Regions from separate parts of the Stenotrophomonas sp. 80084_Sma genome, predicted to be linked through region 3. Evidence: predicted binding sites of a transcription regulator. Region 3 holds the regulator's gene; each other region holds the start of a gene.

Region 1 (10,204 bases), 2.4 Mb from region 3:
GTCGGCAACTTGGCCTTGGCCAGCACCTGGCAGGCCTCGGCAACACTGCCTGCGTCGTAGTTCGGTTGCTTGCCGCCGCGCAGGATCACATGGCAATCCGGGTTGCCGGTGGTCGACACGATGGCGGTACCGCCCTGCTTGGTGACCGACAGGAAGTGATGCGGATTGGACGCGGCACCCACCGCGTCAGCGGCGATCTTCACGTTGCCATCGGTGCCGTTCTTGAAGCCGACCGGGCACGACAGCCCCGACGCCAGCTCGCGATGCACCTGGCTTTCGGTGGTGCGTGCGCCGATGGCGCCCCATGCCACCAGGTCGGCGATGTACTGCGGCGAGATCACGTCGAGGAATTCGACACCGGCCGGCAGGCCGAGTTTGTTGATGTCGCGCAGCAGGCCGCGGGCGATGCGCAGGCCCTTGTCGATCCTGAAGCTGCCGTCCAGGTCCGGGTCGTTGATCAGGCCCTTCCAGCCCACCGTGGTGCGCGGCTTCTCGAAGTACACGCGCATGACGATTTCAAGTTCTCCGGCCAGCGCGTCACGCAGCGGCTTCAGGCGCTGGGCGTATTCAATGGCAGCGTTCGGGTCGTGGATCGAGCACGGGCCAACCACCACCGCCAGGCGGTCGTCACGGCCATGCAGGATCTGGTGCAGGGCCGCGCGCGAGGCGCTGACGGTGTCGGAGGCTTCATCGTCACAGGGCAGCATCGCCAGCAGCTGGGCAGGCGGTGTCAGCGGTTCGATGGTGCGGATACGCAGGTCGTCGGTGTGCGGGGGCATTGCAGGAGATCTCCGGAACGTTGGGGGTCCCCAGCGTGGCGGCATGAAAAAAGCCGCCAGGTTCGCTGGCGGCTTTCGGGAATGCGTCTGAAGCTTTCTTCAGGGTGAGCGCAGTCCTTCCTCCGCCAGTGGCTTCGGAAAGTAATACCAGTAAAAGCTGGTGGGGGCTGCGTTCATGGGATCTATTGATAGCACAGCTTTTGCGCAGTGCAAAATGTTTCATCCGCAACTGGGGACGCGGTTCAGCGAGGTGCGCACCAGCCATGCCTACGCGGCGGCAGCCACGCGAAGTTGCTCATTTACCATGCACTTCCACGTCCAGCAGCAGGCCCTCATGGATGTCGGCCCAGCGCTCCAGCACGCGATCCAGTTCCTGCCGGGCTTCGTCCAGCTGCTCGGGGTTGAGCAGGGAACGCGCGGTGTAGAGGTCGGAAACCAACCGCCGCAGGGCCGATTCCGGGATGGCCACCGACGGCCCCTCCAGGCCCGGCAACTGCAACGCCGGGCTGTCGCCAAGAGGGCCGAACAGCGTGACCTGGAGCGTGCTCTGCATGATCAACTTCCCTGCGGATGGACATGGGCAATGCACTGTTTACCGTGTCTGGGTGACAGGCGCATGTGCCTCCCATGCCGAGGCCCGGGATCTGCCGGCGTCTGCCGCCCCGCTACAGGGCGGCCAGGTCGGCCAGGTGCTGGGCCATGCTGTCCATCGCGCCTACCGCATGGGTGGTGGTGAAGTACGCATGCCAGCCGGTCGCGGCGATGCCGGCCACCAGCGCATCGACCTCCTCGCGGCTTGCACAGCGCCAGACCGCATAGAACTGCTCATCGCTGCCGTGCGGTACGTCCGTGGCAATGCGGCCCATCGCCAGCGGCGTGATGCGGGCTGGATCGAACTGCTGCATGCCGGCGCCAATACGGGCGAAGAAGGCATTCCGCTGCTCGGGCGGGAGTGCGGTCCAGGCAGGTGTGGCGGTGTAGAGCTCGATGAAGGTGTGCGACATGGTGGTTCTTCCTTGAGGTTTACGAGGTTGCGGGGTTGCGGGGTTGCCGGCCAGCGGCCGGCACTACCGGAACGAGCGCAATGCGCGTTTGCGGATGTAGGCGTTGGCGTCGCTGTGGCGCTCGTGCTGCCAACGCGTGCACAGCTCGCGCAGCCACTGCGGCTGAGTCTTGCCGGCGTCATTGAGCCAGTTGCCGACCGAATCCTGCACATAGCGCTCCGGGTCGTCAGCCAGTGCTTCCAACATGGGTAACGCAAGTTCCGGATGCTGCTTGAACAGTGCGATATGCGTGGCCCAGACACCGCGTGGGCGAAGCGCTTCACAGGCGAAGCGACGCAGGTACGGCGATGTTTCCTGTGTCCAGGGTTGCAGGTACTCAAGCGCCTGCATCGGCGCGGCAACGATGTCCGTGCGTAGCGCCAGCCACGCCCATTCGCGCACACCGAAGTGTGGGTCATCGGCCAGCGTGCGCATCTGCTGCAGCTTCTCTGCCAACGTTGCGCGGGCATCGCTGCCGACCAGATAGCAGGCCCAGCCACGCACGGTATCGGAGCTGTGATCCTGCCAGAACTCAGGCGCACCCTGCCCCGCCTCACGCAGCAGTTGCGCGGCCAGGGCCATGCGCAGCGTGATGCCCTTCTTGCCTGAGGCATCCCGCATGCGTTGCAGCGCTTCCGGTGCAGGCGCAGGCGCCACCACCTGCAGCAACGCGGCGAAATCCACTGCCAGGCATTCGGCCAGATGGGTGGTGGCAACGCGACCGGTGTTGAGTTCATGCAGGCGTTGCGCCGCAATCGCCGGGCTCATGCTGCAGACTCTCGTCCAGCATCGGTGTGCTGCCAGACCTTGTGCAGCAACCGCGACAGCTGCTGCTGTTCATCGGTATCCAGACCATTGAACAGGCCACCGATCCACTGTGTGTGCTGGTCAAACAGTGTCTCGGCCAAGCGTTTTCCCCGTGCGGTCAATACGATCTGCAGGCGACGGCCATCCCCAGCATCGCTGCGACGCTGCAGCAGTTCTTCGCGCTGCAGGCCATCGAGCAGGCCGCTGATGGTGGCGCGGGTCACGCCTGCGCGTTCGGCCAGCTCGTGGGGCGACAACGTGCCACCGGCCCCATGCAGCAGGAACAGCACGATGAAGCGACCCTCACTGAGCCCGTGTGGCGCCAGCCGGGTGGCGCAATCGTGGTCGATGGACGACGACAACGAGAGCAGCTGGAAGCACAGGCGCAGCTGCGCGACGTTGGCGTGGCCGCGTCGCTGCGCCTCATCCATCAGGGCATGGTGCTTGGTTTCGATCATCTCGTGATGAGCATATGATTAGGCGCCTAATCATATGCCATCCCCTTCGGCGTGGCTACCAGTCCATCACCTTCGCCGCCGGCCCGGGATGCGACGGGAACAACGGCAGTACCTCCTCGGCCAGCTCCTGCAGCACCTCGCCGGCAGGCCGCTCGGCGAACTGGATCCCCAGTGCGGCATGGTTGACGCCGGCCCGCTGCCAGGCCTGCAGCAGATCGATCAGACCCTTGCGGCCGGTGCGCAGGGTGAAGCCACCCCGCAGCGGCATGCGTGGATGATCCGGATCGTCCACCAGGTCGATCCATTCGTTGGTCATGTGCGGACGGAAGCCGCCGTCCGGAATCAGCGCGCGCCAGGCGCCGATCTTCGCGGCCAGCCGCTGCGGACCAGCGTTGTCATGGGTGGCCTCTGGGTAGGTCAGCCAGCCATCGGCATGCTGGCCGATCCATTCCAGTGGCTGGCGTGCGCCACCGGTGACGATCAGCGGAACGCGGCCACTGACCGTGGGCGGCAGCAACTGCACGCCCTGCCCGGCACCGGCATGTGTCATCCGCCCATCCGTGCCCGGTTGCAGCCAACGGCGCATCTCGTTCATTGCGGTGGCGAAACGCTCTCCGCGCGCCGCGTGCTCCAGTCCATAGGCAGGGAACTCCAGCGGTCGATCACCGGACGCCACACCCATCACCAGCCGCCCACCGGACAGCTGATCGATCGACGCCGCGGCCTTGGCCAGATCGATCGGATGGCGCAGTGGCAGCACCACGCTGCCGGTGGCCAGGGCCACGCGCTGTGTGCGCGCTGCCAGCCACGCAAGGTAGGTGAATGGATCGAACAGCTGCCCCGCATCGCCGAACAACGGATCGAACAGCGGTACGTCACGCACCCATACCGCAGCGAAGCCATGGCGGTCGATCTCCTCCACCAGCCGCGCCTGGCCCTGCAGCACGGCCATGTCGCCCTGGTAGAAGCGCAGCGGCAGGTAGATGCCCAGGGTCAGCGCGTCGGCGCGGAACATGCGCTGGTAGCCCGGATGCGTGGCAAAGACCGGCGCCGACGCGCCCGGCACTGCAATGGTATCGTTCATATGCGTCGCCTCCTTACGGTCCGGTGGCCGGCTCGGGCAGCTGCACGCCGCGCTGTACCGCAGGGCGTGCGGCAACCCGTGCGTACCACGCATCCAGATGGCGATGCCGCGACAAATCGATGTCGATGATGCGGGCGATGTGCAGCCAGCCGAAGTGGGCGATGTCGGCAATCGAGTAGTGATCGCCAGCCAACCACTCGCGTCCCTGCAGGCGCTGGTCGAGTACGCCGAACAGCTCGTCGCTCAGGCGGCGGTAGCGTTCGATTGCCGCGGAATCGGGCTGTTGTGCGAAATGCTCGAAGTGCACGCGCTGGCCGAGGATCGGGCCGACGCTGGCGGCATGGAACATCAGCCAGGTCAGCGTCTCCCAGCGCGCAGCCGGTTCGGAAGGCAGCAACGCATTGCCCTGTTCGGCCAGGTACATCAGGATCGCCGCCGACTCGAAGACAACGATGCCGCGCGCGCGATCTTCCAGCACGGGAATGCGGCCATGCGGGTTGAGCCGCAGGAAGTCGGGATGGCGATGTTCGCCATCGGCGATGTGGACGTGGTGAAGGCGATAGGGAAGACCCAGCTCTTCCAGTGCGATGGTGGCCTTGAAGCCATTGGGAGAACTGTCGGAGTACAGGTGCAGCGAAGGTTCGTTCATGGGAATCCTGGACGCAGGGAGCGACGGCATGCACCGGCCGTTGAAGGTGGCCGGGCGATGCGGGAACGGGCGCTGCAGCAGCCGTGCAGGCAGTCTAGGAAGGGCCTGAGTCGCGGGGAAACGATGTCTTCTGCACGGGGAGTTGAGCGGGGCTCAACGTGCGCGACGCGCGCGCGACAGGCTGCAGTGCGGTCGATATGCTGTCGCAGCGCGGCGCGTGCCGACGCGGTTACAGGAGAGTGGAGATGGGTGCGGTGCTGCCGCTGCTGAGCCTGCGGGCCTTCGTTGAAACCGGCCGACATGGCAGCCTGACCGCTGCCGCCGATGCGATGGGGGTGACACCTGGTGCAATCAGCCAGCAGCTTCGACAGCTGCAGGAGCGGCTGGGCGTGAGCCTGTTCGACCGCACCCGGCATGGCGTGGTGCTCAGTGCAGCCGGCGCGCGCGTGTATCCGGAGCTGCTGCAGGCCTTCGATCAGATCGCACAGAGCCTGCAGACACTCGAACGCTGGGAAACACGGTGCACGCTACGCATCAGCGCGGCACCGAGCTTCGCCGCACAGTGGTTGGCGCCGCGACTGGGCGGGTTCAGTGCGTTGCATCCGCAGGTGGACGTTCAGCTGGACTCGAGCGCGGCGTTGGTCGACCTGCGCCGCGACGGCGTGGACATCGCGATCCGTCATGGACTGGGCCGCTACCCTGGCCTGCATGCCGAGCATCTTCTGGCGCCGGTACTGCTGCCGGTGGCCAGTCCAGCATTGTTGGCCGGCGCACCGACGGTCAGCTCGGTACAGGATTGCCTGCAGCTGCCGCTGCTGCAGGACGCCGACCGCAGCGACTGGCGGCTGTGGTTCCAGGCACTGGATCTGCCCGTCGATGAACGACTGGAGCGCGGCCCTGCGTTCGATGACGACCTGTTGCTGATCCGCGCGGCGGTGGCCGGGCAAGGCATCGCCCTGGTGCGCGACATCCACGCGGCCGAAGAACTCGCCAATGGCCGGCTGCAGGTGGTGATCGACCAGCCCTGGCCACAGGCCTTCGCCTACTACGCGGTGACGCGTGCGGACGGCGAGGCCAACGCTGCGATACCTGCTTTCATGACCTGGTTGCATGCAGCACTGATGACGCCGCAGGAAGCAGGCACACACACCCTGCAGGACGCAGGATAAGTCGCTCGAAAAGCGATGCCATTGCAGCCGGCCACAAAAAAACCCCGCCTTGCGGCGGGGTTTTTCATTGCGGGGCGAACGTGGGGACTTAGAAGTCCATGCCGCCCATGCCACCCATGCCGCCCATGCCACCGGCGCCACCCATGGCCGGCTCGTCCTTCTTCGGAGCTTCGGCAACCATGGCTTCGGTGGTGATCATCAGGCCAGCGATCGAGGCCGCGTTCTGCAGCGCCGAACGGGTCACCTTGGTCGGGTCCAGGATGCCGAACTGCAGCATGTCGCCGAACTCGCCGGTGGCGGCGTTGTAGCCGAAGCTGCCGGTGCCTTCCTTGACCTTGTTGATGATGACCGACGGTTCTTCACCGGCGTTGGCCACGATTTCGCGCAGCGGGGCTTCCATCGCGCGCAGGGCGATCTGGATGCCGTGGTTCTGGTCTTCGTTGGCACCCTTCAGGCCGGCCAGTGCGGTGACCGCACGGACCAGGGCCACGCCGCCGCCCGGGACCACGCCTTCTTCAACGGCTGCACGGGTGGCGTGCAGGGCGTCGTCGACGCGATCCTTCTTTTCCTTCATTTCGATTTCGGTCGAAGCACCGACCTTGATCACGGCAACGCCACCGGCCAGCTTGGCCACGCGTTCCTGCAGCTTCTCGCGGTCGTAATCCGAGGAGGTGTCCTGGATCTGGGTCTTGATCTGGCCGACGCGTGCGTCGACGGCAGCCTTGTCACCCACGCCATCGATGATGGTGGTGTTTTCCTTGGAGACCTGCACCTTCTTGGCGCGGCCCAGGTCCTTGATGGTGGCCTTTTCCAGCGACAGGCCCACTTCTTCGGAGATCACGGTGCCGCCGGTCAGCACGGCCATGTCTTCCAGCATCGCCTTGCGACGGTCGCCGAAGCCCGGAGCCTTGACGGCCACGACCTTGACGATGCCACGGATGGTGTTGACCACCAGGGTCGCCAGCGCTTCGCCTTCAACTTCTTCGGCAACGATCAGCAGCGGCTTGCCGGCCTTGGCGACGCCTTCCAGCACCGGCAGCAGGTCACGGACGTTGGAGATCTTCTTGTCGTGCAGCAGGATGAACGGGTCATCCAGGTCAGCGGTCTGCGACTGCTGGTTGTTGATGAAGTACGGGGACAGGTAGCCGCGGTCGAACTGCATGCCCTTGACCACGTCCAGCTCGTTGTCCAGGCCCGAGCCTTCTTCAACGGTGATCACGCCTTCCTTGCCGACTTCCTTCATCGCGTCAGCGATGATCTGGCCGATCGACTCGTCCGAGTTGGCCGAGATGGTACCGACCTGGGCAATCGCCTTGTCGTCGGCGGTCGGCTTGGAGATGGTCTTCAGCTCGGCAACGGCGGCCACGACGGCCTTGTCGATACCACGCTTGAGGTCCATCGGGTTCATGCCGGCGGCAACAGCCTTGGCGCCTTCGCGGATCAGGGCCTGGGCCAGCACGGTGGCGGTGGTGGTGCCGTCGCCAGCGTCGTCGTTGGTGCGGGAAGCAACTTCCTTCACCATCTGCGCACCCATGTTCTCGAACTTGTCAGCCAGTTCGATTTCCTTGGCGACGGAGACGCCGTCCTTGGTGATGGTCGGTGCGCCGAAGCTCTTTTCCAGCACGACGTTGCGGCCCTTCGGGCCCAGGGTGGCCTTGACGGCATTGGCGAGAACGTTGACGCCGCGCACCATGCGCGAACGGGCGTCTTCACCGAAACGAATATCCTTGGCAGCCATTGCAATTACCTCATTGGTAGCGCCGGACGATGCCCGGCGGCTGGGATTTGGGGATCAGGTTGAAACAGGTCGCACCGAGGCTCAGCCGATGACGGCGAGCACGTCGTCTTCGCGCAGGACCTTGTACTCGACGCCTTCGCTCTTGTAAGAGCTGCCGGCGTACTGGCCGTAGATGACCTTGTCGCCGACCTTCAGCGACGGCGCGCGCACGCTGCCGTTGTCCAGCGGCTTGCCCGGGCCGACGGCCACGACTTCACCCTTGGTGGACTTTTCCTTGGCCGAATCCGGAATGACGATGCCACCGGCGGAGATTTCGTCGGCTTCGATCGGCTTGACCACAACGCGGTCGTGCAGCGGCTTTATGCTCATGAGAGACCTCTTAAGTTATTGATTGGTCTGAAAAAGTCTGGCGATGTTAGCACTCACCCCAGGTGACTGCCAGCATTGCTCGCGAAAAAGCCCGATGAATCGGGAGCAGGACAGAGATGGAGCTGGCCCCGGACCTTTCAAGGCCGCTCGCGGAAAAAATTTCTCTGCCCCGGGCCCACTCGATCTGCGCCCATGTGAAGGCCTGGATGCCGGTGCAACGCGGCAACCCTGTCTCTGGAATCCTCGACTTTTGGTGACTCGCGTCGCACTGTCAGATATCTGACGTTCATTTACGACAAAGTGTCACTGGATCGGCCTTAGGCTCGGCCGCGCATTCCCAATCACAAGGAGTAGTCGATGCGATTGCTGTCCCCGCTTGCCGCCGCCTGCCTGCTGGCGCTGGCCGCCGCGCCGGCCCAGGCCGAAGTCTTCATCAACGAACTGCACTACGACGACAGCACCGCCGCCGGTGACGTCGGCGAAGCCATCGAAGTGGTCGCTACCGCGGGCGAGGACCTGTCCGGCTACCGCCTCTATCTCTACAACGGCAGCAATCCTTCGGCCGCCACGGTCTACGCCAACAATCCGGTCCCGGCCGGCACCGCCGCGGGTTGCGGCAGCGCCACCCTGGCCGTGGTCAGCTACCCGACCAACGGCCTGCAGAACGGTCCGAACGACGGCATCGCCCTGGTCGATGCCAGCGGCAAGGTGGTCCAGTTCCTCAGCTACGAGGGCGCCATCACCGCCTCCGGTGGCCCTGCCGCCGGCATGACCAGCCAGAACATTCCGGTGGCCGAGACCAACAGCACGGCCCCGGGCACCTCGCTTCAGCTTGCCGGCAGCGGCAGCCAGTACGCCCACTTCACCTGGGCCGAATCGGCCAAGCAGACGTTTGGCAGCTGCAACAACGGCCAGACCTTCAGCGGGGGTGGCACCCCGGGCCAGAACACGCCGCCGTCGGTCTCCACCACCACCCCGGCGCAGGGCAGCAGCACCTTCCCGGCCGCCGCCGACCTGGAAGTGGTGTTCAGCGAGACGGTGAACCTGGCCAGCGGCGCCTTCGCCCTGAGCTGCGGCACCTCCGGCAGCGTGCCGTTGACCTACCCGGCCAGCGGCCGCAGCGTGAAGCTGTCCACCAACACCGCGCTGGTGGCCGGTGAAGCCTGCCGCTTCGACATCCGCGCCGCGCGCATCACCGACCTGCAGGGGGCGCACCCCGCCGCCGACAGCCGCATCGCCTTCACCGTGGCCAGCACCGGCGGCAATCCGGACCCGGGCAACCCGGGCGTGCCGGCCGGTTACTACTCCAAGGTCAATACCAGCAGCCCCAGCCAGCTGCGCTGCTCGCTGCACGCCACCATCAAGGGCCACACCGCCTACCCGTACAGCGGCTCGGGCACCAGCACCTGGACCATCCTGGAAATCGCCGACGAGGATCCGAACAACAGCGGCAGGATCCTGGATGCGTACCGCAACCGCAGCTACGCCAAGGTGACCGACCGCGCCGGCAGCGGCGGCGGCCTGAAGTACAACCGCGAGCACACCTGGCCGAACTCGCTGGGCTTTGCCAGCACCACCGGCGACAAGGGCCTGCCGTACGCGCCGTACACCGACACCCACATGCTGTACCTGACCGACGCGCAGTGGAACGCCGACCGTGGCAACAAGCCGTTCGGCAAGTGCGACGCCAACTGCGGCGAACGCGCCACCGAGGCCAACAACGGCCAGGGCGGCGGCAGCGGCGGCTACCCGGGCAACTCCAACTGGGTGCGCACGCCGGACGGTAACACCGGCACCTTCGAGGTGTGGGGCAAGCGCAAGGGCGACATGGCGCGTGCGGTGATGTACATGGCGATCCGCTACGAGGGCGGCAAGGATGCGGCCACCGGCCAGTCCGAGCCGGACCTGGAGCTGACCGACGACCGCAGCAGGATCGTCAAGACCAGCAGTTCGCCGGCCTACATGGGCCTGCTCTCGACGCTGATCGACTGGCACCTGTCCGATCCGCCGGATGATGCCGAGCGTGCCCGCAACGACGTGATCTACAGCTTCCAGGGCAACCGCAACCCGTTCATCGACCACCCCGAGTGGGCCACCCCGGCCCTGTT
Region 2 (10,204 bases), 2.4 Mb from region 3:
CTGCTGATGGACCGCTCTATTGCCGAGAACGTGGCGCTGCCGCTGATCCTGCGCGGCACCCGCCGTAGCGACATCAACAAGCGCGTGCGCTCGGTGCTCGAGCGGATGGGCCTGGGCCATCGCGAGAAGGCGCTGCCCTCGCAGCTGTCGGCCGGTGAGCAGCAGCGCGTCGGCATCGCCCGCGCCATTGTCGGTGAGCCCAAGCTGCTGGTGGCCGATGAGCCGACCGGCAACCTCGACCCGACCCTGGCGGCGGAGATCATGGCCCTGTTCGCCGAGCTGCCCGCGCGCGGCACCAGCGTGCTGGTGGTCAGTCACGACCTGCCGCTGCTGCGCCGCATGCGCAAGCGCGTGCTGATCCTTGACCACGGCCGGCTGGTGGATGACATCTCGCCGCAGGACCTGGCGGAGTAATCGATGGCGAAGAACGAAAACAGCGAAGCCGCCGCCCCGTCGCGTGTGGGCGTCTGGTTCCAGCACCACGTGCACAGCGTGGTGTTCAGCCTCGGCCGCGCCTGCCGCAAGCCGTGGGCGACCCTGCTGACGGTGATGGTCATGGCGCTGGCGCTGGCCCTGCCGCTGGGCCTGTCGATCGCGCTGGACAACCTCAAGCAGTTCGCCGGCAGCGTGCAGCAGTCGCGCGACATCAACGTGTTCCTGAAGGGCAACGTCGATGGTCCCGGCGCGCTGCGCCTGGCCGGCCAGCTGCGCGATCGCGATGACGTGGCCGAAGTGAACGTGCGCACGCCCGAGCAGGGCCTGCAGGAACTGCGCGATGCCGGCCTCGGCGAGGCGATCGATGCACTCAATGACAACCCGCTGCCCTCGCTGCTGGTGATCACTCCGGGCCAGGGCAAGGACGACGCACGCCTGGCGCGCGCGCTGGAAAGCCTGCCCGAGGCCGACCTGGTGCAGCACGATGCGCTGTGGCGCCAGCGCCTGGATGCCTGGCTCGCGTTCGGTGCGCGGCTGGTGCAGGTGCTGTCGGTGCTGCTCGGCGTGGGCGCCGCGCTGGTGGTCGGCAACACCGTGCGCCTGGACATCCAGGCCCGCCGCGAAGAGATCGGCGTGCTGCAGCTGCTCGGCGCCAGCGATGGCTTCATCCGCCGCCCGTTCCTGTACCTGGGCGCGTGGTATGGCCTGGGTGCCGGCGCAGTGGCGCTGGCCCTGATTGCTGCGGCCGGCGCTGCCTTGCGCGTGCCGCTGGCCGAACTCTCGCGCAGCTACGGCAGCCCGTTCGTGCTGCACGGCCTGGACCTGCTGCATGGCAGCCTGGTCCTGCTCGGCACACTGCTGCTGGGCTGGCTGGGCGCGTGGCTGGTGACCGGCCATTTCCTTCGCCAGACCCGCCCGACCGATACCTGAGACCGGCATGCAACCGCAAGCGCTGAAGCACCTTGAAGGGCCCGCGACGCGGGTGATGGTGGTCGATGGGTCAAAGCTGGTCCGCAAACTGATCGCCGACGTCCTGCAGCGCGACCTGCCGGGCGTGGAAGTGATCGGCTGCGACAGCATCGAGGATGCGCAGCTGGCGCTGGCGCAGGGCCCGGTGGATCTGGTGACCACCTCGCTGACCCTGCGTGATGGCGACGGCCTGGCACTGGCGCGGATGGTCCGCGAAGCCGCAGGCCAGGCCTATGTGCCGGTGATCGTGGTCTCCGGCGATGCCCAGCAGCATCTGGAGCAGCGCCGCTTCACCGAGTACGTCACCGACTATTTCGACAAGGCGCTGGGCCACGAGGCACTGGCGACCTTCATCCGCGGCTACGTGCAGCCGCAGACCATTCCCGGCGCCACCATCCTCTACATCGAGGACAGCCGCGTGGTCGCCGAGGCTACCAAGCGCATGCTGGAACGCCAGCAGTTGAACGTGCTGCACGTGGTCAGCGCCGAAGAGGCGTTCACCCTGCTCACTGCCGAGTCGCTGGGCCGCAGTCGCCACCGCATCGACCTGGTGCTGACCGACGTCACCCTGAAGGGCGAACTGAGCGGTCGCGACGTGGTGCAGCGCGTGCGCGTGGACTTCGGCTACGGCAAGCGTCGCCTGCCGGTGCTGGTGATGACCGGCGATGGCAACCCGCACAACCAGACCGGGCTGCTGCAGTCCGGTGCCAACGACCTGGTGCTCAAGCCGATCGAAGAGCGCCTGCTGGTCACCAAGGTGCTGTTCCAGCTGCGCCTGGCCCGGTTGAACGATGGACCCCTGATTCGATGAAGTGGCGTGATGATTGATGAAGTAGCCGGCACCCCGACGATCCAGCTCGAGCCGAGCTGGAAGCAGCATGTCGGCGATTACCTGATGAAGCCGCAGATGCGCGAGCTGTCCAGCTTCCTGCGCCAGCGCAAGGCCAGCGGTGCGGCGGTGTTCCCGCCCGGCCCGCAGATCTTCGCTGCGTTCGATGCCACGCCGTTCGAGCAGGTGAAGGTGGTGATCCTCGGCCAGGACCCGTACCACGGCCGCGGTCAGGCGCATGGGCTGAGCTTCTCGGTGGCGCCCGGAGTGCCGGTGCCGCCGTCGCTGCTGAACATCTACAAGGAGATCGAGAGCGATCTCGGTATCCCGCGTCCGGACCATGGCTGCCTGATCCCGTGGGCGCAGCGCGGTGTGCTGCTGCTCAATGCCGTGCTGACGGTGGAAGAGGGCCAGGCCGGTGCCCACCAAGGGCGTGGCTGGGAAGGTTTCACCGACCACGTGGTGGATGTGCTCAACCGCGAACGCGACGGCCTGGTGTTCATGCTCTGGGGCGCGTACGCGCAGAAGAAGGGCAAGGTCATCGACACCCGCCGCCACCGTGTGCTGAAGTCGCCGCACCCGTCGCCGCTGTCGGCCCACCGCGGCTTCCTGGGCTGCCAGCATTTCTCGATGGCCAACGAGTACCTGCAGCGCCGCGGCCAGGCCCCGATCGACTGGTCGCTGCCGCCGCGTTCGGCGCTCTGACCGCCGGCGGGTGACCGGGGCTGAACGCCGGGCAACGTTTCCGGGCCTGAATGGGCTCTGCGGACGGCCCGTTCAGCTCCGCTTGACCGGAATCGGCCGGTTTCCAGCAGGTAATTGATTGAATTCCAAGGGATTGTGAATCCCGAAAAGCGTGCTCGCCACTGTCATCAAATCGCGCTACGGTAGGGCTCTGTTTGGGACCAGTGTTGCATCAATAGGATGCTGGAACTTTTTCCTCCTTTAGCAGTCCAAATCCCGGACTGCTAAGATGGGTGCCTATGAGCCAGAACACCTCTACTGCCCTTGTGGCAAACAATCTCCCGATTCCCAGTGCGCTCGGTTCGCTGGACGCCTACATCGGTGCCGTGCACCAGATCCCGGTGCTGTCGGTCGATGACGAACAGGACCTGGCCCGTCGCTTCCGCGACGGCAACGATCTGGACGCCGCCCGCGAGCTGGTGCATTCGCACCTGCGCTTCGTAGTGCACGTGGCCCGCGGTTACAACGGCTACGGCCTTGCGCTGGGCGACCTGATCCAGGAAGGCAACATCGGCCTGATGAAGGCGGTCAAGCGCTTCGACCCGGAGATGGGCGTGCGCCTGGTCTCCTTCGCGGTGCACTGGATCCGTGCCGAGATGCACGAGTTCATCCTGAAGAACTGGCGCATCGTCAAGGTCGCCACCACCAAGGCGCAGCGCAAGCTGTTCTTCAACCTGCGCAAGTCGAAGACGCGCCTGGGCTGGATGAACGCGGCTGAGGTCAGCGCGGTGGCGAAGGACCTGAACGTGTCCGAGCGCGAGGTCATGGAAATGGAGTCGCGCCTGTCCGGTCGCGATATCGGTTTCGATGCGCCGACCGACGAGGACAACGAACACGCGCCGCCGTCGCCGGCTGCGTACCTGGTTGCCAACGACGAAGACCCGTCGATGGCCTACGAACGTGCCGACAGCGAAGACAACCAGATGCAGCTGCTGCGCGAAGGCCTGGCCGAGCTGGATGCGCGCTCGCGCGACATCATCCGCCGCCGCTGGCTGGATGCGGACAGCAAGGTGACGCTGCAGGAACTGGCCGACGAGTACGGCGTGTCGGCCGAGCGTATCCGCCAGGTTGAAGCCAATGCGCTGAAGAAGATGAAGGCGCTGTTCACCGCGTAAGCGGGAGGGCGTTGGAACGAAGAAAGGCCCGGCATCGCCGGGCCTTTCTCGTTTGTGGGGCTCATCCACTCATGGCGTGGATCTACCCCGGCGGTGTGGCGCCCGTACGGCCACGCCATGCGTGGCAGCGGCGCCGGCCTCACCCCTCGCGTGCGATCGCGCGCCAGCCAATGTCGTTGCGGTGGAACTCGTTGGCCCACGTCACCTTGGCCACGCCCGCATAGGCGTTCGTCTGTGCATTGCGCACGCTGTCGCCCAGTGCGGCCACGCACAGCACGCGGCCACCCGCACTGACGACCTGGCCCTGTGCATCCAATGCGGTACCGGCATGGAACACCTTGGCACTGGCCGGCACTTCGTCCAGGCCGGAAATCACGTCACCGGTGATCGGTGCTTCCGGGTAGGGCTTCGCGGCCAGCACCACGCCCAGCGACGGGCGCGCATCCCAGTGTGCTTCCACCTGGTCCAGCCGGCCATCGATGGCGGCTTCCACCAGTTCCACCAGATCCGACTGCAGGCGCAGCATCACCGGCTGGGTTTCCGGGTCGCCGAAGCGCACGTTGAATTCGATCACCTTCGGCGCACCGCTGGCATCGATCATCAGGCCGGCGTAGAGGAAACCGGTGAACGGGATGCCGTCGGCAATCATGCCCTGCACGGTCGGGTTCACCACCTCGCGCATCACGCGGGCGTGCACCTCCGGCGTGACCACCGGAGCGGGCGAGTAAGCGCCCATGCCGCCGGTGTTGGGGCCGGTGTCGCCGTCGCCGACGCGCTTGTGGTCCTGCGAGGTGGCCATCGGCAGTGCATGCACGCCGTCCACCATCGAAATGAAGCTGGCTTCCTCGCCGTCGAGGAATTCCTCGATCACCACGCGGGCACCGGCATCGCCGAATGCGTTGCCCGAGAGCATGTCACGCACGGCGTCTTCGGCTTCGACCTGGGTCATCGCCACGATCACGCCCTTGCCAGCGGCCAGGCCATCGGCCTTGACCACGATCGGTGCGCCCTTCTCGCGGATGTAGGCCAGGGCGGCGTCCACGTCGGTGTGCACGGCGTAGAACGCGGTGGGGATGTCGTGGCGGGCCAGGAAGTCCTTGGCGTAGGCCTTGCTGCCTTCCAGCTGCGCGGCAGCGGCGGTCGGCCCGAAGATACGCAGGCCAGCAGCGCGGAAGCGGTCGACCACACCGGCCACCAGCGGTACTTCCGGGCCGACCACGGTCAGCGCCACGCCTTCGGCCTGTGCCAGCGCCAGCAGGCCGTCGATATCGGTGACCTTGACCGCCACGTTGCGGCACTTGTCTTCGCTGGCAGTGCCGGCGTTGCCGGGCGCCACGATCACTTCGGTGACACGGGAGGACTGGGCCAGCTTCCATGCCAGGGCGTGTTCGCGGCCGCCAGAGCCGATGACAAGTACGTTCATCACGAGATTCCAGATTGCGTGGGAAGGGAAGATCGATATCCCCGGCGGCGCGCGTGGTTCACTCGCAGCCTTCGCGTCGCAGCGATTCGGGGAAGGAATAGGCCCAGGTCTTCGGGTCCAGGGTGAAGCGGTGTTGCTGCCGGACCTGCTTGCCACCGCAGGTGGTGCCGGTTTCGTCGATCAGCAGCGGCCAGACCCGCGCGCTCCGGTCGCTGTCGTCGAAACGCAGGGCGAAATCGATGCTGAAGCGGCGGGTGCGGCAGTCATTGGCGGTGTCCGGGTCGGTACTGGCGTCGACCGTGTCGCACTCGTACTGGGCGTCATTGTCGATATGGCTGCGCACGCTGCCACTGGCCACCAGGCCGTTCGGGCCCGGCAGGATCAGCGACTGCGAGAGCAGCGAGAAGCCCTGCCCGAACCAGCCGTCCTCGACGCGGAAACCATAGAAGTCACTGCCGGCGCGGATGATGCTGGCGGTGCCGGGCTGGCCGCCGCTACCGAAGCGCTCGCCGGTCAGTTCGCTGGTCACCTCGAAGCCATCGCCCTTGGGGCGCAGCACAAAGAACTCGATGGTTCCCGGGTCGATGTGCGCGCCATCGACCAGCGCACCGCACACGGCCAACAACTGCTGCCAGCTGTCCCCGCTCACCACCGGTTGTTCCGCGCAGACCTGCCAGTCCACCGCATGGGTATCGCCATCGTCGGTCCAGCTGCCGCGCCATTCAGCGGAGAGCGTGGCGTTGCTGCCGTAGCGCTGGACCAGGAAAGCCTGCAGTCGTGCGGTGCGGCTGACATGCTGCGCCGGTGAGGCGGGGGCCATCGCAGGCGCATCTGCCTTCGGGCTCGCGCTGGGCTCGACAGCAGGCTTGCAGCCGGCCAGCATGGCCGCGCCCGCGAGGGCGAGGGCGGCCAGCGATTTCATTGAAACTGTGGACATCCGTGTCGCTCCAGGATCAGTGGCGGAAGTGGCGCACGCCGGTGAACACCATGGCCAGGCCATGTTCATCGGCGGCGGCGATCACTTCGGCATCGCGCATCGAACCGCCCGGCTGGATGACTGCCTTGATGCCGGCGGCGGCAGCGGCATCGATGCCGTCGCGGAACGGGAAGAACGCATCGGAGGCCATCACCGAGCCCTCGACCACCAGGTTCGCATCGGCGGCCTTGATGCCGGCGATGCGGGCCGAGTACACGCGGCTCATCTGGCCGGCACCGACACCAATGGTGCGGTTGTCCTTGGCATAGACGATCGCGTTGGATTTCACGAACTTGGCCACCTTCCAGGCGAACAGCAGGTCGGTGAACTGCTTCTCGGTCGGCGCCAGCTTGCTGACCACCTTCAGTTCGTCGCGGGTCATGCCGCGGTTGTCCGAGGACTGCAGCAGCAGGCCCGAGCCGACGCGCTTGTTGTCGAAGTTGTTCAGGCCGTCGCCGTGCGGGATGCGCAGCACGCGCACGTTGGCCTTCTTCTGTGCGTATTCCAGCGCGGCCGGCTCGTAGTCCGGGGCAATCAGCACTTCCACGAACTGGCGATCCAGGATCACCTTGGCAGTGGCGGCGTCCAGCGGCTTGTTGAAGGCGATGATGCCGCCGAAGGCGCTGGTCGGGTCGGTGGCGTAGGCCAGCTCGTAGGCATCGCCATTGCCGGCACCGACCGCCGCGCCGCACGGGTTGGCGTGCTTGACGATGACGCAGGCCGGCGCATCGAACTGGCGCACGCATTCCCACGCCGCGTCGGCATCGGCCAGGTTGTTGTAGCTCAGTTCCTTGCCCTGCAGCTGCTGGAAGGTCGCCAGCGTGCCCGGCACCGGGTACAGGTCGCGGTAGAACGCGCCGCTCTGGTGCGGGTTCTCGCCGTAGCGCAGGTCCATCACCTTCACGAAGGTGGAGTTCATCTGTGCCGGGTACTCGGTACGCGCCGGCACCGCAGCGTCGGTGGCGGTGACCGCCGACAGGTAGTTGCTGATCGCGGCGTCGTACTGGGCGACGCGGTTGAACGCGGCCACCGAGAACGCGAAGCGGGTGGCAGCCGACAGCTGGCCGTTGTTGGCCTCCAGCGAAGCCAGCAGCTCGGCGTACTGCGACGGATCGGTAGCCACCGCCACGCGGGCGAAGTTCTTGGCCGCCGAGCGCAGCATGGCCGGGCCGCCGATGTCGATGTTCTCGACCGCGTCGGCCAGGGTGCAATCGGCCTTGGCGGTGACCGACTCGAACGGGTACAGGTTCAGCACCAGCAGGTCGATGGCACCGATGCCGTGCTCGGCCATCACCGCATCATCCAGGCCCGAACGGCCCAGCAGGCCGCCATGCACCATCGGGTGCAGGGTCTTGACCCGGCCGTCCATCATTTCCGGGAAGCCGGTGACGTCGGCCACGTCCTTCACGGCCAGGCCGGCATCGCGGATCGCCTTGGCGGTGCCGCCGGTGGACAGCAGCTCCACGCCGCGTGCCGCCAGCGCAGTGGCCAGCTCGACCAGACCGGTCTTGTCGGAAACGGAGAGGAGGGCCCGGCGGACGGGCAACAGATCAGCAGTCATGGGACAGAATCGGCAGCGGAGCGGGGCCGATATTGTAGGCGGTGGGGGCCGGTGGCGGGCGCTGGAAGGGGCAATTTGCCATGGCAATCGACGTAAGGCCGGGTCGGGCACATCGATCCGGACCGGTCCGGGGGCTGGGCTGTGGACCGGAGCCGGGTTGTCGGAATCTGCCGACGATGGGGTAGGCTGTGCCCGCACTGCCAAGGATCAGCGGGTACGGATCATGTCGATCTATGCATTGAAAGGACGTTTCCAGGACCTGTTGCGTCCAGCCGTACGCGGTCTGTACCGCATGGGGATCACCGCCAATACGGTGACCGTGGCCGCCGCCGTGGTCTCGCTGCTGGTGGCTGCCGTCGTTTGGTGCTGCGCGCCGGCCCAGCCCCTGCTGTACCTGCTGCTGCCGCTGTGGATGCTGCTGCGTATGGCACTCAACGCGGTGGACGGCATGCTGGCCCGCGAGTTCGGCCAGCAGTCGAGGCTGGGCGCCTATCTGAACGAGCTGTGCGATGTGATCGCCGACGCGGCGCTGTACCTGAGCCTGCTCAGCGTGCCGGGCGTGCGCCCGGACGCGCTGTGGCTGCTGGCCTGGACGGCGGCCCTGAGCGAGTACACCGGGGTGCTGGGGCTGATGGTCGGTGCCAGCCGCCGCTATGACGGCCCGATGGGCAAGAGCGACCGCGCGTTCGTCATCGGCGTGCTGGGCCTGCTGCTGGCGTTCGGCTGGGGGGCTGCGATGACTGTCACTGGCGTGGCCGCGGCCATGGCGGTGCTGTGCGTGCTGACGATGATCAATCGCGTCCGTCGCGGACTGCGGGAAGCGGCGGTTTCGCCGAATTAATCAAGCAGATATAAAAAGACAATCAGGAGATTGCATGCGTCAGGCGCAGGAACGGGAATTCCACAGCTTCGACCAGGTGCCGCTGTTCTACCGGTACTGGGCGAGCACCACCGCGACCCCAGCCACCAAGGCTGTCGTGCTGCTGCATCGCGGCCATGAACATTCTGGCCGGGTCACCCACCTGGTCGATGAGCTGGACCTGCCCGACACCGCCTTCTTCGCCTGGGATGCACGCGGTAATGGGCGTTCGCCCGGCGCACGAGGCGATGCCCCGGGCTTCCCGGCGCTGGTGCGCGATCTGGACAGCTTCATCGCCCACATCGGTGCCGAGCACGGCATCGCGGTGCAGGACATCGTGGTGATCGCGCAGAGCGTGGGGGCGGTGGTCGCCGCCACCTGGGTGCACGACTACGCGCCGCGCCTGCGCGCGCTGGTGATGGCTTCGCCGGCGTTCAAGGTGAAGCTGTACGTGCCGTTCGCACGCCCGGGCCTGGCCTTGATGCAGAAGCTGCGCGGCAATTTCTTCGTCAACAGCTACGTCAAGCCGCAGTGGCTGACCCACGATCCGGCGCGGGTGGAAAGCTACCGCACCGATCCGCTGATCACCCGACCGATCTCGGTGCGCGTGTTGCTGGGCCTGTACGAAGCGGCCGACCGCATCGTCGCCGATGCGCAGGCGATCAGCGTGCCGGTGCAGTTGCTGGTGTCCGGCTCGGATTTCGTGGTGCACCGTGGCCCGCAGGACCGCTTCTACGAGCGCCTGTCCAGCCCGATCAAGGAGCGCGTGCATCTGCCGGGCTTCTTCCACGACACGCTGGGCGAGCGCGATCGGGCGCCGGCGCTGGCGCGTATCCGCAGTTTCATCCAGGCACGTTTCGCCGAGCCGCTGCGCGAACTGTCGCGGCGCGATGCGCACCGCCATGGGCCGACTTTCGAAGAATCGGAGATCCTGGCCTGGCCGCCAGAGCGCAACAGCCTGCCCGACCTGCGCTGGCGCGTGGTGCGCGGTGGACTGCGCTTCGGTGGCACGCTGTCTGAAGGCATCGCGCTGGGCCTGCAGACCGGTTTCGATTCGGGCAGCACGCTCGACTACATCTATCGCGATGAGGCGCGCGGCAAGGGCCCGTTGGGGCGCATGGTCGATCGCAACTATCTGGATGCGATCGGCTGGCGCGGCATCCGCATTCGCGGCCAGCACCTGCAGGAACTGCTGCGCGACGCTGCCCAGCGCCTGCGCGGGCAGAGCACGCCGGTGCGCGTGCTGGACGTGGCTGCCGGCCATGGCCGCTACGTGCTGGAAGCGCTGGGCCA
Region 3 (10,204 bases):
CCGCTGGGTGGTGCCCTCGACCCGCGCGATCTGGGTGCCGGCCGGCATGGCCCATGCGGTGGACTGCATCGCTGAGGTGCATATGCGCAGCCTGTACGTGGAACCGGATTTCGCGCCGCAGCTGCCGGACGAGGCGTTCGCGGTACAGGTAGCGCCGCTGCTGCGCGAGCTGCTGCTCGCCGCCAGCCTGATCGAGACCGCGCATGTGGATGACAGCCGCGACGGCCGCGTGGTGCGCCTGCTGCTGGACGAGCTGCACCGCATGGACGTGCTGCCGCTGCACCTGCCCTCGCCCACCGACCCGCGCCTGCAGCGGATCTGCCAGCACATCCAGAAACATCCCGGCGACGACGCCACCCTGCAGGACTGGGCGCAGGCGCTGCAGGTGGACGTGAAAACCATCCAGCGTCATTTCGCCAGTGAACTGGGCATGACCTTCGGGCAGTGGCGGCAGCAGGCACGGCTGCTGGCCGCCCTGGAGCGACTGGCGGTCGGCGACAAGGTCATCGATGTGGCGCTGGCGATGGGCTACGACAGCCCCAGCGCGTTCACCAGCATGTTCAAGCGGCAGCTGGGGCAGACGCCGGCGGCGTTTTTCCGTTGACCGCATACGACAACGCCGGGCATGGCCCGGCGCTATCGTTCATCGCTTCCGTCGAAAAACTCAGGACGTCATCCGGTCCCAGAAGCCCTTCACGCCATCCATGAAGGTGGCCGACTTCGGCGAATGCTTGCGCGCTTCCTCGCCGACGAAGGTGGCTTCGAACTGCTCCAGCAGCTTGCGCTGTTCGTTGGTGAGGTTGACCGGGGTCTCCACCACCACGCGGCAGTACAGGTCGCCCTCGCTGCGGCTGCGCACCGAACGTACGCCCTTGCCACGCAGGCGGAACAGCTTGCCGGTCTGGGTCTCGGCCGGGATGCGGATTTCCGCTTCGCCGCCGAGGGTCGCCACGCGTACGGTGTCACCCAGCGCCGCCTGCGAGATGCGGATCGGCACTTCGCAGTGCAGGTCGTCGCCATCACGCTGGAAGATCGCATGCTCGCGCACGCGCACTTCCACGTACAGGTCACCCGGCGGCGTACCGGCCGGACCGGCCTCGCCCTCGCCCTGCAGGCGGATACGATCGCCGGTATCGACGCCCGCCGGCACCTTCACCGACAGCACCTTGTCTTCCTCGACACGGCCGTTGCCGTGGCAGGTCTTGCAGGGCTTGGCGATGATCTGGCCACGGCCGCCGCAGTTGTGGCAGGCCTGCTGCATGGCGAAGATGCCGCGCTGGATGCGCACCTGGCCACGGCCATGGCACACGCTGCAGGTCTCGACCTTGCCGTCTTCGGAGCCACTGCCATCACAGTCGCCGCACTCGGCCAGGGTCGGGATCTCGATCCGGCGCTCGACGCCGCGCACGGCCTCTTCCAGATCCAGTTCCATCACGTAGCCGATGTCGGCGCCGCGACGGGCCTGGCGCGGACCACCGCCGCCACCGCCAAAAATGTTGCCGAAGATATCGCCGAAGATATCGTTCATGTCCGGGCCGCCCGGACCACCACCACCCATGCCGTGCTCGAACGCGGCGTGGCCGTGGCTGTCGTACATGCGACGCTTGTTGCCGTCGGACAGCACTTCGTAGGCTTCCTTGCACTCCTTGAAGGAGGCTTCGGCCGCCGCATCACCCGGGTTGCGGTCCGGGTGGAATTTCATCGCGCAGCGACGGTAGGCCTTCTTCAGCTCGTCGTCGGTGGCGGTGCGGGCAACGCCCAGCACTTCGTAGTAATCGCGCTTGCTCATATCGTGAATCGGGTTCCGGAAAGTCGGGATTCGTCAAAGCGGAAGAGCGGAACCAGGTCCGCTCTTGCGTCGGGCGCCCCGACACGCCGGTGGGCGGTCAGGACCCTGATGCGACAACGGGACGCTGATGGCCAGCGTCCCGTGTCGGTCCGGATCAGGACTTCTTGTCGTCCTTGACTTCGGTGAACTCGGCGTCGACCACGTCGTCCTGCGCCTTGCCGGCGTTGCCGGCGTCGGCACCCGGGGCACCGCCCTGGTCGGCCGAAGCAGCGGCGAACAGCGACTGGCCGGCTTCCTCCAGCACCTTCGACTTGGCTTCGATCTGCGCCTTGTCGTCACCCTTCATCGCGGTTTCCAGGTCGGCCAGCGCCGCCTCGACCTTGCCGATGACATCGCCGCCGACCTTGCTGCCGTGCTCGGTGATGGCGCTGCGGGTGCCGTGGATCAGGGCGTCGGCCTGGTTGCGGGCCTGCACCAGCTCCTGGAACTTCTTGTCTTCTTCGCGGTTGGCTTCCGCGTCGGCGACCATGCGTGCGATCTCCTCCTCGGACAGGCCCGAACCGGCCTTGATCTCGACCTTCTGTTCCTTGTTGGTCTTCTTGTCCTTGGCCGACACGTGCAGGATGCCGTTGGCGTCGATGTCGAAGGACACTTCCACCTGCGGCAGGCCGCGCGGGGCCGGCTCGATGCCGGACAGGTCGAACTTGGCCAGCGACTTGTTGAAGCGGGCCTGTTCGCGCTCACCCTGCAGCACGTGCACGGTCACGGCCGACTGGTTGTCCTCGGCGGTGGAGAACACCTGCGAAGCCTTGGTCGGGATGGTGGTGTTCTTCTCGATGATCTTGGTGAACACGCCGCCCATGGTTTCGATACCCAGCGACAGCGGGGTCACGTCCAGCAGCAGCACGTCCTTGACGTCGCCGCCCAGCACGCCGCCCTGGATCGCAGCACCCAGTGCCACGGCTTCGTCCGGGTTGACGTCCTTGCGCGGTTCCTTGCCGAAGAACTCGGTCACCGCCTGCTGCACCTTCGGCATGCGGGTCTGGCCACCGACCAGGATCACTTCGCTGATGTCGCTCGAACGCAGGCCGGCATCGTTCAGGGCGACGCGGCACGGCTCGATCGACTTCTTGATCAGGTCTTCCACCAGCGCTTCCAGCTTGGCGCGGGTCAGCTTGATGTTCAGGTGCTTCGGACCCGAGGCGTCAGCGGTGACGTACGGCAGGTTCACTTCGGTCTGCTGGGCGCTGGACAGCTCGATCTTGGCGCGCTCGGCGGCGTCCTTCAGGCGCTGCAGGGCCAGCGGATCCTTGCGCAGGTCGATGCCCTGGTCCTTGTTGAACTCTTCAACCAGGTACTCGATGACGCGGTTGTCGAAGTCTTCGCCGCCCAGGAAGGTGTCGCCGTTGGTGGCCAGCACTTCGAACTGCTTCTCGCCGTCGACGTTGGCGATCTCGATCACCGAGACGTCGAAGGTGCCGCCGCCCAGGTCGTACACCACGATCTTGCGATCCTTGTTGTCACCCTTGTCCAGGCCATAGGCCAGCGCAGCCGCAGTCGGCTCGTTGATGATGCGCTTGACGTCCAGGCCGGCAATGCGGCCGGCGTCCTTGGTCGCCTGGCGCTGGCTGTCGTTGAAGTAGGCCGGCACGGTGATGACCGCTTCGGTGACCTTCTCACCGAGGAAGTCCTCGGCGGTCTTCTTCATCTTTTCCAGCACCTTGGCCGAGATTTCCTGCGGGGCCATCTTCTTGCCGTCGCTGGTCGACACCCAGGCGTCGCCATTGTCATGGGCCAGGATGCCGTAAGGGACGTGGGCGATGTCCTTCTGCACTTCGGCGTCGGTGAACTTGCGGCCGATCAGGCGCTTCACCGCATAGAAGGTGTTCTTCGGGTTGGTCACGGCCTGGCGCTTGGCCGAGGCGCCGACCAGGACTTCGCCGTCCTTGGTGTAGGCGACGATCGACGGGGTGGTGCGATCGCCTTCCGAATTCTCGATGACGCGGGCCTTGCCGCCGTCCATGATCGCCACGCACGAGTTGGTGGTGCCGAGGTCGATACCAATGATCTTGCCCATGGGGGAGACTCCTGAGGATGCTTGTTGGGGTCAGTCCGGCCGCTCGGCCGGTGGATGAATACGATGTGGGGGAGGCTCGTGGAACATTCAAGCCACCTCCCGAACGCTGTGTTCAGCGCCTGGAAAACCTTGCCAGGCATGGCCTGGCACGACCGGGACCGGGCATGGCCCGGCCCGGCCGATCAATCGGCGGCCACCACCACCAGCGCCGGCCGCAGCAGGCGCTCGTTGAGCAGGTAGCCCTTCTGGAACACGGTCACCACGCTGCCCGGGGCGGCGCCCGGGGTCGGCACCTGGCTGATCGCCTGGTGGTGTTCCGGGTTGAACGGCTGGCCGATCGGGTCCAGCAGGACCAGGCCGTTGTCGGCAGCGACCTTCAGCAGCTGCTTGTAGGTCAGCTCCAGGCCTTCGCGCAGCGGATGCGGGTCGTCGCCGGCGGCCTTCAGGCCGGCATCCAGGCTGTCGAATACCGGCAGCAGCTCGCCAAGCAGCTTCTCGTTGGCGAACTTGCGGGCCTGCTCGATGTCACGGGCAACACGCTTGCGCTGGTTCTCGAGGTCGGCGCGCTCACGCAGCGCATCGGCCTTGATCTGCTCGACTTCGGCGCGCAGGCGCTCCACTTCGTCGTTGACGCCGGCGGCGGCGGCCGCATCGGCGGCAGTCTGCTGGGATTCGATATCTGGATGTTCGTGGTTCATGTCTGGGTCCCTGGCGGTCAATCTCCGCCTCCACCCACCCTAGTGTGGGCGGGATGCTGCGTTTCAAGCGTCGGATGTTCCTGGAGTGCGCCCGGCCGGTGAAAAGGCCGCGCCGAGCACATCGGCAGTGGCCTGGACCAGCGGAATCATGCGGTCGTAGGCCATCCGCTTGGGGCCGATCACGCCCAGCACGCCCAGTACCTGGCCATTGGCGGTGTACGGGGCGGTGACCAGCGAGACCCCCTGCAGCGGCATCATCCCGGTCTCTTCGCCGATGAAGATGCGCACGCCTGGGGCCTGGATGGTCCGCTCCAGCAGCTGCAGGATCTCGCGCTTGCTGGAGAACAGCTCGAACAGTTCGCGCAGGCGCTCCAGGTCGGACAGGTCCTGCACCCCCATCAGGCGGGTCTGGCCGGCCACCAGCATGTCGTCGGCGGCCGGCTGCAGGGCCTGCTCGGCCAGTTCGATGCTGTGCGCCAGCAGCTGCTCCAGCTCGGAACGGGCATCGCGCAGCTCCAGCAGCAGGCGGGTGCGGATCTCGGCCATCGGCAGGCCGGCGAAATGCGCATTGAGGTAGTTGGCCACCTGCTCCAGCTGGCCCGGCGCGAACTCCTGCCGGGTCTCGATGACGCGGTTCTGCACCTCGTTGTCGGCAAACACCAGGATCGCCAGCACCCGGCGCCCGTCCAGCGCCACGAAATCGATCTGGCGGAAGGCGAACTGCTCGCGCCGTGGCGCGCTGACCACGCCGACGAAGTGACTCATCGCCGACAGCAGCTCCGAGGCGCTGCCGAGCAGGGCCTGGGTGCTGCCGCCGCTGGCCAGCTCCTGGCGCAACCGGGCCAGCTCGCCCTCGCCCGGCGGCTGCATCTGCAGCAGGCTGTCGACGAACACCCGATAGCCATGCGCGGTCGGGATGCGCCCGGCCGAGGTGTGCGGCGAGGCCAGCAGCCCCAGGTCTTCCAGGTCGCCAAGGATGTTGCGGATGGTGGCCGGGCTGACCTCCAGGCCGGCCACGCGCGCCAGCGTCTGCGAGCCGACCGGCTCACCGTCCTGGATGTAACGTGCGATCAGCGTGCGCAGCAGATGGCGCGCACGCGGGGCAAGCTGGTCGGGAGAACCGTGCATGGAATCAACCTGTGAGACACGGACACTAGATAATGGCGGCGCATCACCTTGGCAAGTCATTGGACCTCCCTCCCCCGCGTGCTAGCGTTGCGCGGCTGCCGATACCCCTTACCCATGCTCAGACATCTTTCGATCAAGGATTTCGCCGTCGTCCGCGCCACCGAACTGGAGTTCGGGCCGGGCATGACCGTGGTTTCAGGCGAGACCGGCGCCGGCAAGTCGCTGATGGTCGACGCGCTGGGCTTCCTGTCCGGCCTGCGCGCCGACAGCGGCGTGGTCCGCCACGGCGCCGCCCGCGCCGAGCTTTCCGCCGAGTTCGCGCTGGACCAGCTGCAGGCCGCGCGCCAGTGGCTGGCCGACAACGAGCTGGACGATGAGGAACAGTGCCAGCTGCGCCGCGTGATCCGCGCCGACGGCGGATCGCGATCCTGGATCAATGGCCGTCCGGTCACCCTCGCACAGCTGGCCGACCTGGCCGCGCTGCTGGTGGAGATCCATGGCCAGCATGAGCAACAGGCGCTGCTGACCCGTCCGTCGCAGCTGGCCCTGCTCGACGCTTATGCCGGCAACGAGAACGAGCGCCGCCAGGTGCGCCGCGCCGCTGCGGCCTGGCAGGCGCTGGTCGATGAATCGCTGGCGCTGTCGCAACAGGGCGACGTCAGTGACCGGATCGGCTTCCTGGAGCACCAGCTGCGCGAACTGGACCGCGAAGATCTGGAACCGGAGTCGATCGTCGCACTCGGTGCCAGCCACCGCCGCCAGGCCCACGCCAGCGCCCTGCTGAGCGCCTGCCAGGCGGCCAGCAACCAGCTCAATGGCGACGACGGCAGTTCCGCGCTGGACCTGCTGCAGCAGGTGCGCCACGAGCTGTCGCGCCTGATCGAACACGACCCGCGCCTGGGCGAGGTGGACGGCCTGATCGAGAACGCCTCGATCCAGCTGCACGAAGCCCTGTCGCTGCTGGACCGCGTGCATGACGACCTCGACGCCGACCCGGAGCAGTTCGAGGAGAACGAGCGTCGCCTCGGCCGCCTGCACGACCTGGCCCGCAAGCACCGCGTGCCGATGGACGAGCTGGGCGCGCAGCGCGAGCGCATGCATGCCGAAGTGGAACAGTTGCGCGGCGCCGACGAACGCCTGCAGCGCCTGGCCGGCGAGATCGACAAAGCCGCCGCCGCCTGGCGCGTACAGGCCGAGGTGCTGACCGCCAGCCGTCGCAGCGCCGCTGCCGAACTGTCGGCCACCACCACCGGCATCATCGCCGAGCTGGGCATGGGCGGTGGCCAGTTCCTGATCGAGCTGGAGCCACAGGACGCCGGCAAGCCCGATCCGCAGGGTGCCGAACGCGTGGAATTCCTGGTCGCGGCCAACGCCGGCCAGCCACCGCGCGCCCTGCGCAAGGTGGCCTCGGGCGGTGAACTGTCGCGCATTTCGCTGGCCATCGAAGTGGCCGCGCTGGACCTGGATGCAGTACCGACCATGGTGTTCGACGAAGTCGACTCCGGCATCGGCGGCGCGGTGGCGGACATCGTCGGCCAGAAGCTGCGCGCCCTTGGCGAGAAGCGCCAGGTGCTTTGCGTGACCCACCTGCCGCAGGTCGCCTCCAAGGGCCACGCGCATTACCGGGTCAGCAAGGCCCCGGTCGAAGGCATGACCCAGAGCGCAGTGGAAAAGCTGGACAGCAAGGCACGCGAGGAAGAACTGGCGCGCATGCTCGGCGGCGTGGAAGTGAGCAAGGAAGCGCGCGCCGCCGCACGCAAGCTGCTGCAGGTCTGAGGCCTGTTCGCGGTTATCCACGCATGGCGTGGATCTACAACGCGCGAGGTAGTGCCGGCCGCTGGCCGGCAACGCAACACAGGTGAACGAAGATCATGAGGTTGCCGGCCAGCGGCCGGCACTACCCCCGTGGCCGCGCCAGATCCACCGTTTCCACCAGGAAATCGAGGAAGGCGCGCACCCGCAGCGGCAGGTAGCCACCCTGCCCCAGGAACACCGCATGGACCTCTTCCAGGTCACCGGGATTGGCCTCTTCCAGCACCGGCAGCAGGCGTCCGGCGGCGATGTCCTCCTGCACCTGGTAGGTCGACAGCCGCGCCAGGCCCAACCCGCCCAGCACCAGCTGCCGCAGCGCGTTGCCATTGCTGGCGCGGGCATTGCCACTGGGCAGCACCATCCGCTCGCGTCCGTCCTGCAGCAGCGGCCAGCCCTGCATCGCACGCGCATGGCCGATGTCCAGACGGTTGTGCGACATCAGCTCCTCAGCGTTGCGCGGCAGTCCATGCCGCTGCGCGTAGGCTGGCGCGGCCACGATCATCATCCGCGTCGCACCCAGCCGTCGCGCCACCAGGCTGGAACTCTTCAGCGGACCGGCCCGCACCGCCACGTCGGTGCGCTGCTCAAGCAGGTCGATCACCTCGTCGTTGAGGGTCAGGTCCACGCCCACCTGCGGGTTGCGTTCGAGGAATGCCGGCAGCAGCGGCAACAGGAAATGCTGGCCGAACGGCACGTTGGAATTGACCCGCAGGCGTCCGCGCGGCTCGGCATGGGCGCTGGCGCAGCGCTCGGCCTCCTCCAGGTCGGCCAGCACGCGCAGGCCGCGCTCGTAGAACGCGCAGCCTTCCGGGGTCAGCTGCAGCTGGCGGGTGGAGCGCTGCAGCAGGCGCGTACCCAGCCGTTGCTCCAGCCGGGCCACCAGCTTGCTGACTGCCGACGGCGTCATGTCCAGGGTACGGGCCGCGGCGGAGAAGCCACCGGTCTCGATCACCCGCACGAACACTTCCAGTTCGCCGGATCGGTTGATGTCGGGTCGCGCCATGGCGATGAATCCAGTTCACAGATGATTATCCATGCGCAGTCTAGTTCACAGATCGACGGAGAATCACCATGGCCCTCCCTCCTCCCGGGATTGCCCGATGAACCGCCTCAGCCAGCTCACCGCGACCGCCTTGATCGCCCTCTCCAGCGCAGCCAGTGCCGCCCCGGCCCCGCACTGGGTCGCCAGCTGGCAGGCCAGTCCGCAACCGGTCTGGGGCGCCGATTTCCTGTTCCCGACCCTGGTTCCGGCCACGCTGCAGGACCAGACCTTCCGCCAGACCGCGCGCATCAGCCTGGGCGGGCCCCGGCTGCGGTTGCGGCTGAGCAATGCCTACGGCACCCAGCCGCTGCGGATCGGGGCGGCCAGCGTGGCCGCACACGCGGGTGTCACCCCGCAGCCGCTCAGTTTCGACGGCCAGCCCGGCGTATCGATCGAGCCCGGTCAGGAACGGCTGAGCGATCCACTAGCGGTGGCCACGGATGACCGCCAGGCGTTGCAGATCAGTGTCTTCGTGCCCGGGCCGACGTCCGTGCAGACGTTCCACTGGGAGGGTCGGCAGACCAGTTGGATTGCGCCCGGCGACCAGAGCCTGGCCCAGGCTCTGAGCGGGGCCAGCAGCACCACTGCCCGCCTGTTCCTGGCCGGCATCGAGGTCGAGGCCGCTGCCAGCGCACGCAGCGTGGTGGTGATCGGCGACTCGATTACCGATGGCGCCACCGCCAGCCTCGATCAGGACCAGCGCTGGACCGACCATCTGGCGGCGCGTCTGGCACCGCGGGGCGTTGCCGTGGTCAACGCCGGTATTTCCGGGGGGCGGCTGCTGCGCGATGGCATGGGCGAATCCGCCTTGGCCCGCTTCCGGCGTGACGTGCTGGATCAACCAGGCGTGGTCAGCGTAGTCGTGCTGATCGGCATCAATGACATCAGCTGGCCCGGCACCGCCTTCGCCCGGAACCAGGCCCGGCCCACGCTGGCCGAACTGCAGGCGGGGTATCGCACCCTGGCCGAGCAGGCCCATCGGCGGGGTCTACGCATCCTCGGCGCCACCCTGACACCGTTCGCCGGCGCCCTGCCCGGCACGCCGCTGGACGACTACTACCAGCCGGACAAGGAGGCCCTGCGCCAACAGCTCAATGCCTGGCTGCGCAGCGACAGCCCGTTCGATTCAGTGATCGACCTGGATGCGGCGCTGCGCGACCCGGCCGATCCGTCACGGATGGCCGCCGCCTACGACTCCGGCGACCACCTGCATCCGGGCGATGCGGGTAACCGGGCCATGGCCGAGGCGGTGGATCTGGAGGTGTTGATGGGGCCCCTCACACATGGCGCGGATCTGCCGTAAGCAACGAAAAACCCCGGGCAGGCCCGGGGTTTCGTCGCATCCAGCTGGCTGGAACGGCTTACTTGCGCTTCTTGCGCACGTACAGCACCAGCGAGTGCTCTTCCAGCTCGTAGCCGTGGTCGGCCGCGATCTTGCGCTGCAGCTCCTCGATCTCGTGGCTTTCGAACTCGATGATCTTGCCGCTGTCCACGTCGACCATGTGGTCGTGGTGGCCGCCACGGTCCAGCTCGTAGACGGCCTGGCCGCCTTCGAAATTGTGCTTGAGCACGAGGCCGGCGGCCTCGAACTGGGTCAGCACCCGGTAGACCGTCGCCAGGCCGATCTCGTCGCCATGCTCGAGCAGCTGGCGGTAGAT

The links. The regulator HrcA, encoded in region 3, represses chaperone genes, less so after heat shock. The targets are predictions, from matches to a motif close to TTNGCACTCNNNNNNNNNGAGTGCNAA.
Region 1: a site for HrcA is predicted at 8,143-8,169, ahead of ACZK3W_RS19780 (co-chaperone GroES). Genes of this name have one in related genera too.
Region 2: a site for HrcA is predicted at 3,179-3,205, ahead of rpoH (RNA polymerase sigma factor RpoH). Genes of this name have one in related genera too.

Annotation. Positions count from the first base shown of each region.
Region 1 covers NZ_CM151177.1:4,293,926-4,304,129, forward strand. The annotation lists gene ACZK3W_RS19735 (3-deoxy-7-phosphoheptulonate synthase) at 1-779, opposite strand, end outside; gene ACZK3W_RS19740 (hypothetical protein) at 1,075-1,332, opposite strand; gene ACZK3W_RS19745 (DUF6616 family protein) at 1,445-1,783, opposite strand; gene ACZK3W_RS19750 (DNA alkylation repair protein) at 1,847-2,590, opposite strand; gene ACZK3W_RS19755 (MarR family winged helix-turn-helix transcriptional regulator) at 2,587-3,087, opposite strand; gene ACZK3W_RS19760 (LLM class oxidoreductase) at 3,143-4,171, opposite strand; gene ACZK3W_RS19765 (glutathione S-transferase family protein) at 4,185-4,820, opposite strand; gene ACZK3W_RS19770 (LysR substrate-binding domain-containing protein) at 5,066-5,989, shown strand; gene groL (chaperonin GroEL) at 6,078-7,727, opposite strand; gene ACZK3W_RS19780 (co-chaperone GroES) at 7,809-8,096, opposite strand; gene ACZK3W_RS19785 (endonuclease) at 8,454-10,204, shown strand, end outside.
Region 2 covers NZ_CM151177.1:4,337,779-4,347,982, reverse strand. The annotation lists gene ftsE (cell division ATP-binding protein FtsE) at 1-414, shown strand, start outside; gene ftsX (permease-like cell division protein FtsX) at 418-1,365, shown strand; gene ACZK3W_RS19995 (response regulator) at 1,373-2,215, shown strand; gene ung (uracil-DNA glycosylase) at 2,225-2,938, shown strand; gene rpoH (RNA polymerase sigma factor RpoH) at 3,217-4,092, shown strand; gene purD (phosphoribosylamine--glycine ligase) at 4,232-5,515, opposite strand; gene ACZK3W_RS19975 (hypothetical protein) at 5,574-6,452, opposite strand; gene purH (bifunctional phosphoribosylaminoimidazolecarboxamide formyltransferase/IMP cyclohydrolase) at 6,469-8,052, opposite strand; gene ACZK3W_RS19965 (CDP-alcohol phosphatidyltransferase family protein) at 8,276-8,893, shown strand; gene ACZK3W_RS19960 (bifunctional alpha/beta hydrolase/class I SAM-dependent methyltransferase) at 8,928-10,204, shown strand, end outside.
Region 3 covers NZ_CM151177.1:1,925,407-1,935,610, reverse strand. The annotation lists gene ACZK3W_RS09155 (AraC family transcriptional regulator) at 1-604, shown strand, start outside; gene dnaJ (molecular chaperone DnaJ) at 665-1,789, opposite strand; gene dnaK (molecular chaperone DnaK) at 1,944-3,866, opposite strand; gene grpE (nucleotide exchange factor GrpE) at 4,049-4,564, opposite strand; gene hrcA (heat-inducible transcriptional repressor HrcA) at 4,628-5,692, opposite strand; gene recN (DNA repair protein RecN) at 5,807-7,468, shown strand; gene ACZK3W_RS09125 (LysR family transcriptional regulator) at 7,590-8,507, opposite strand; gene ACZK3W_RS09120 (SGNH/GDSL hydrolase family protein) at 8,605-9,849, shown strand; gene fur (ferric iron uptake transcriptional regulator) at 9,908-10,204, opposite strand, start outside.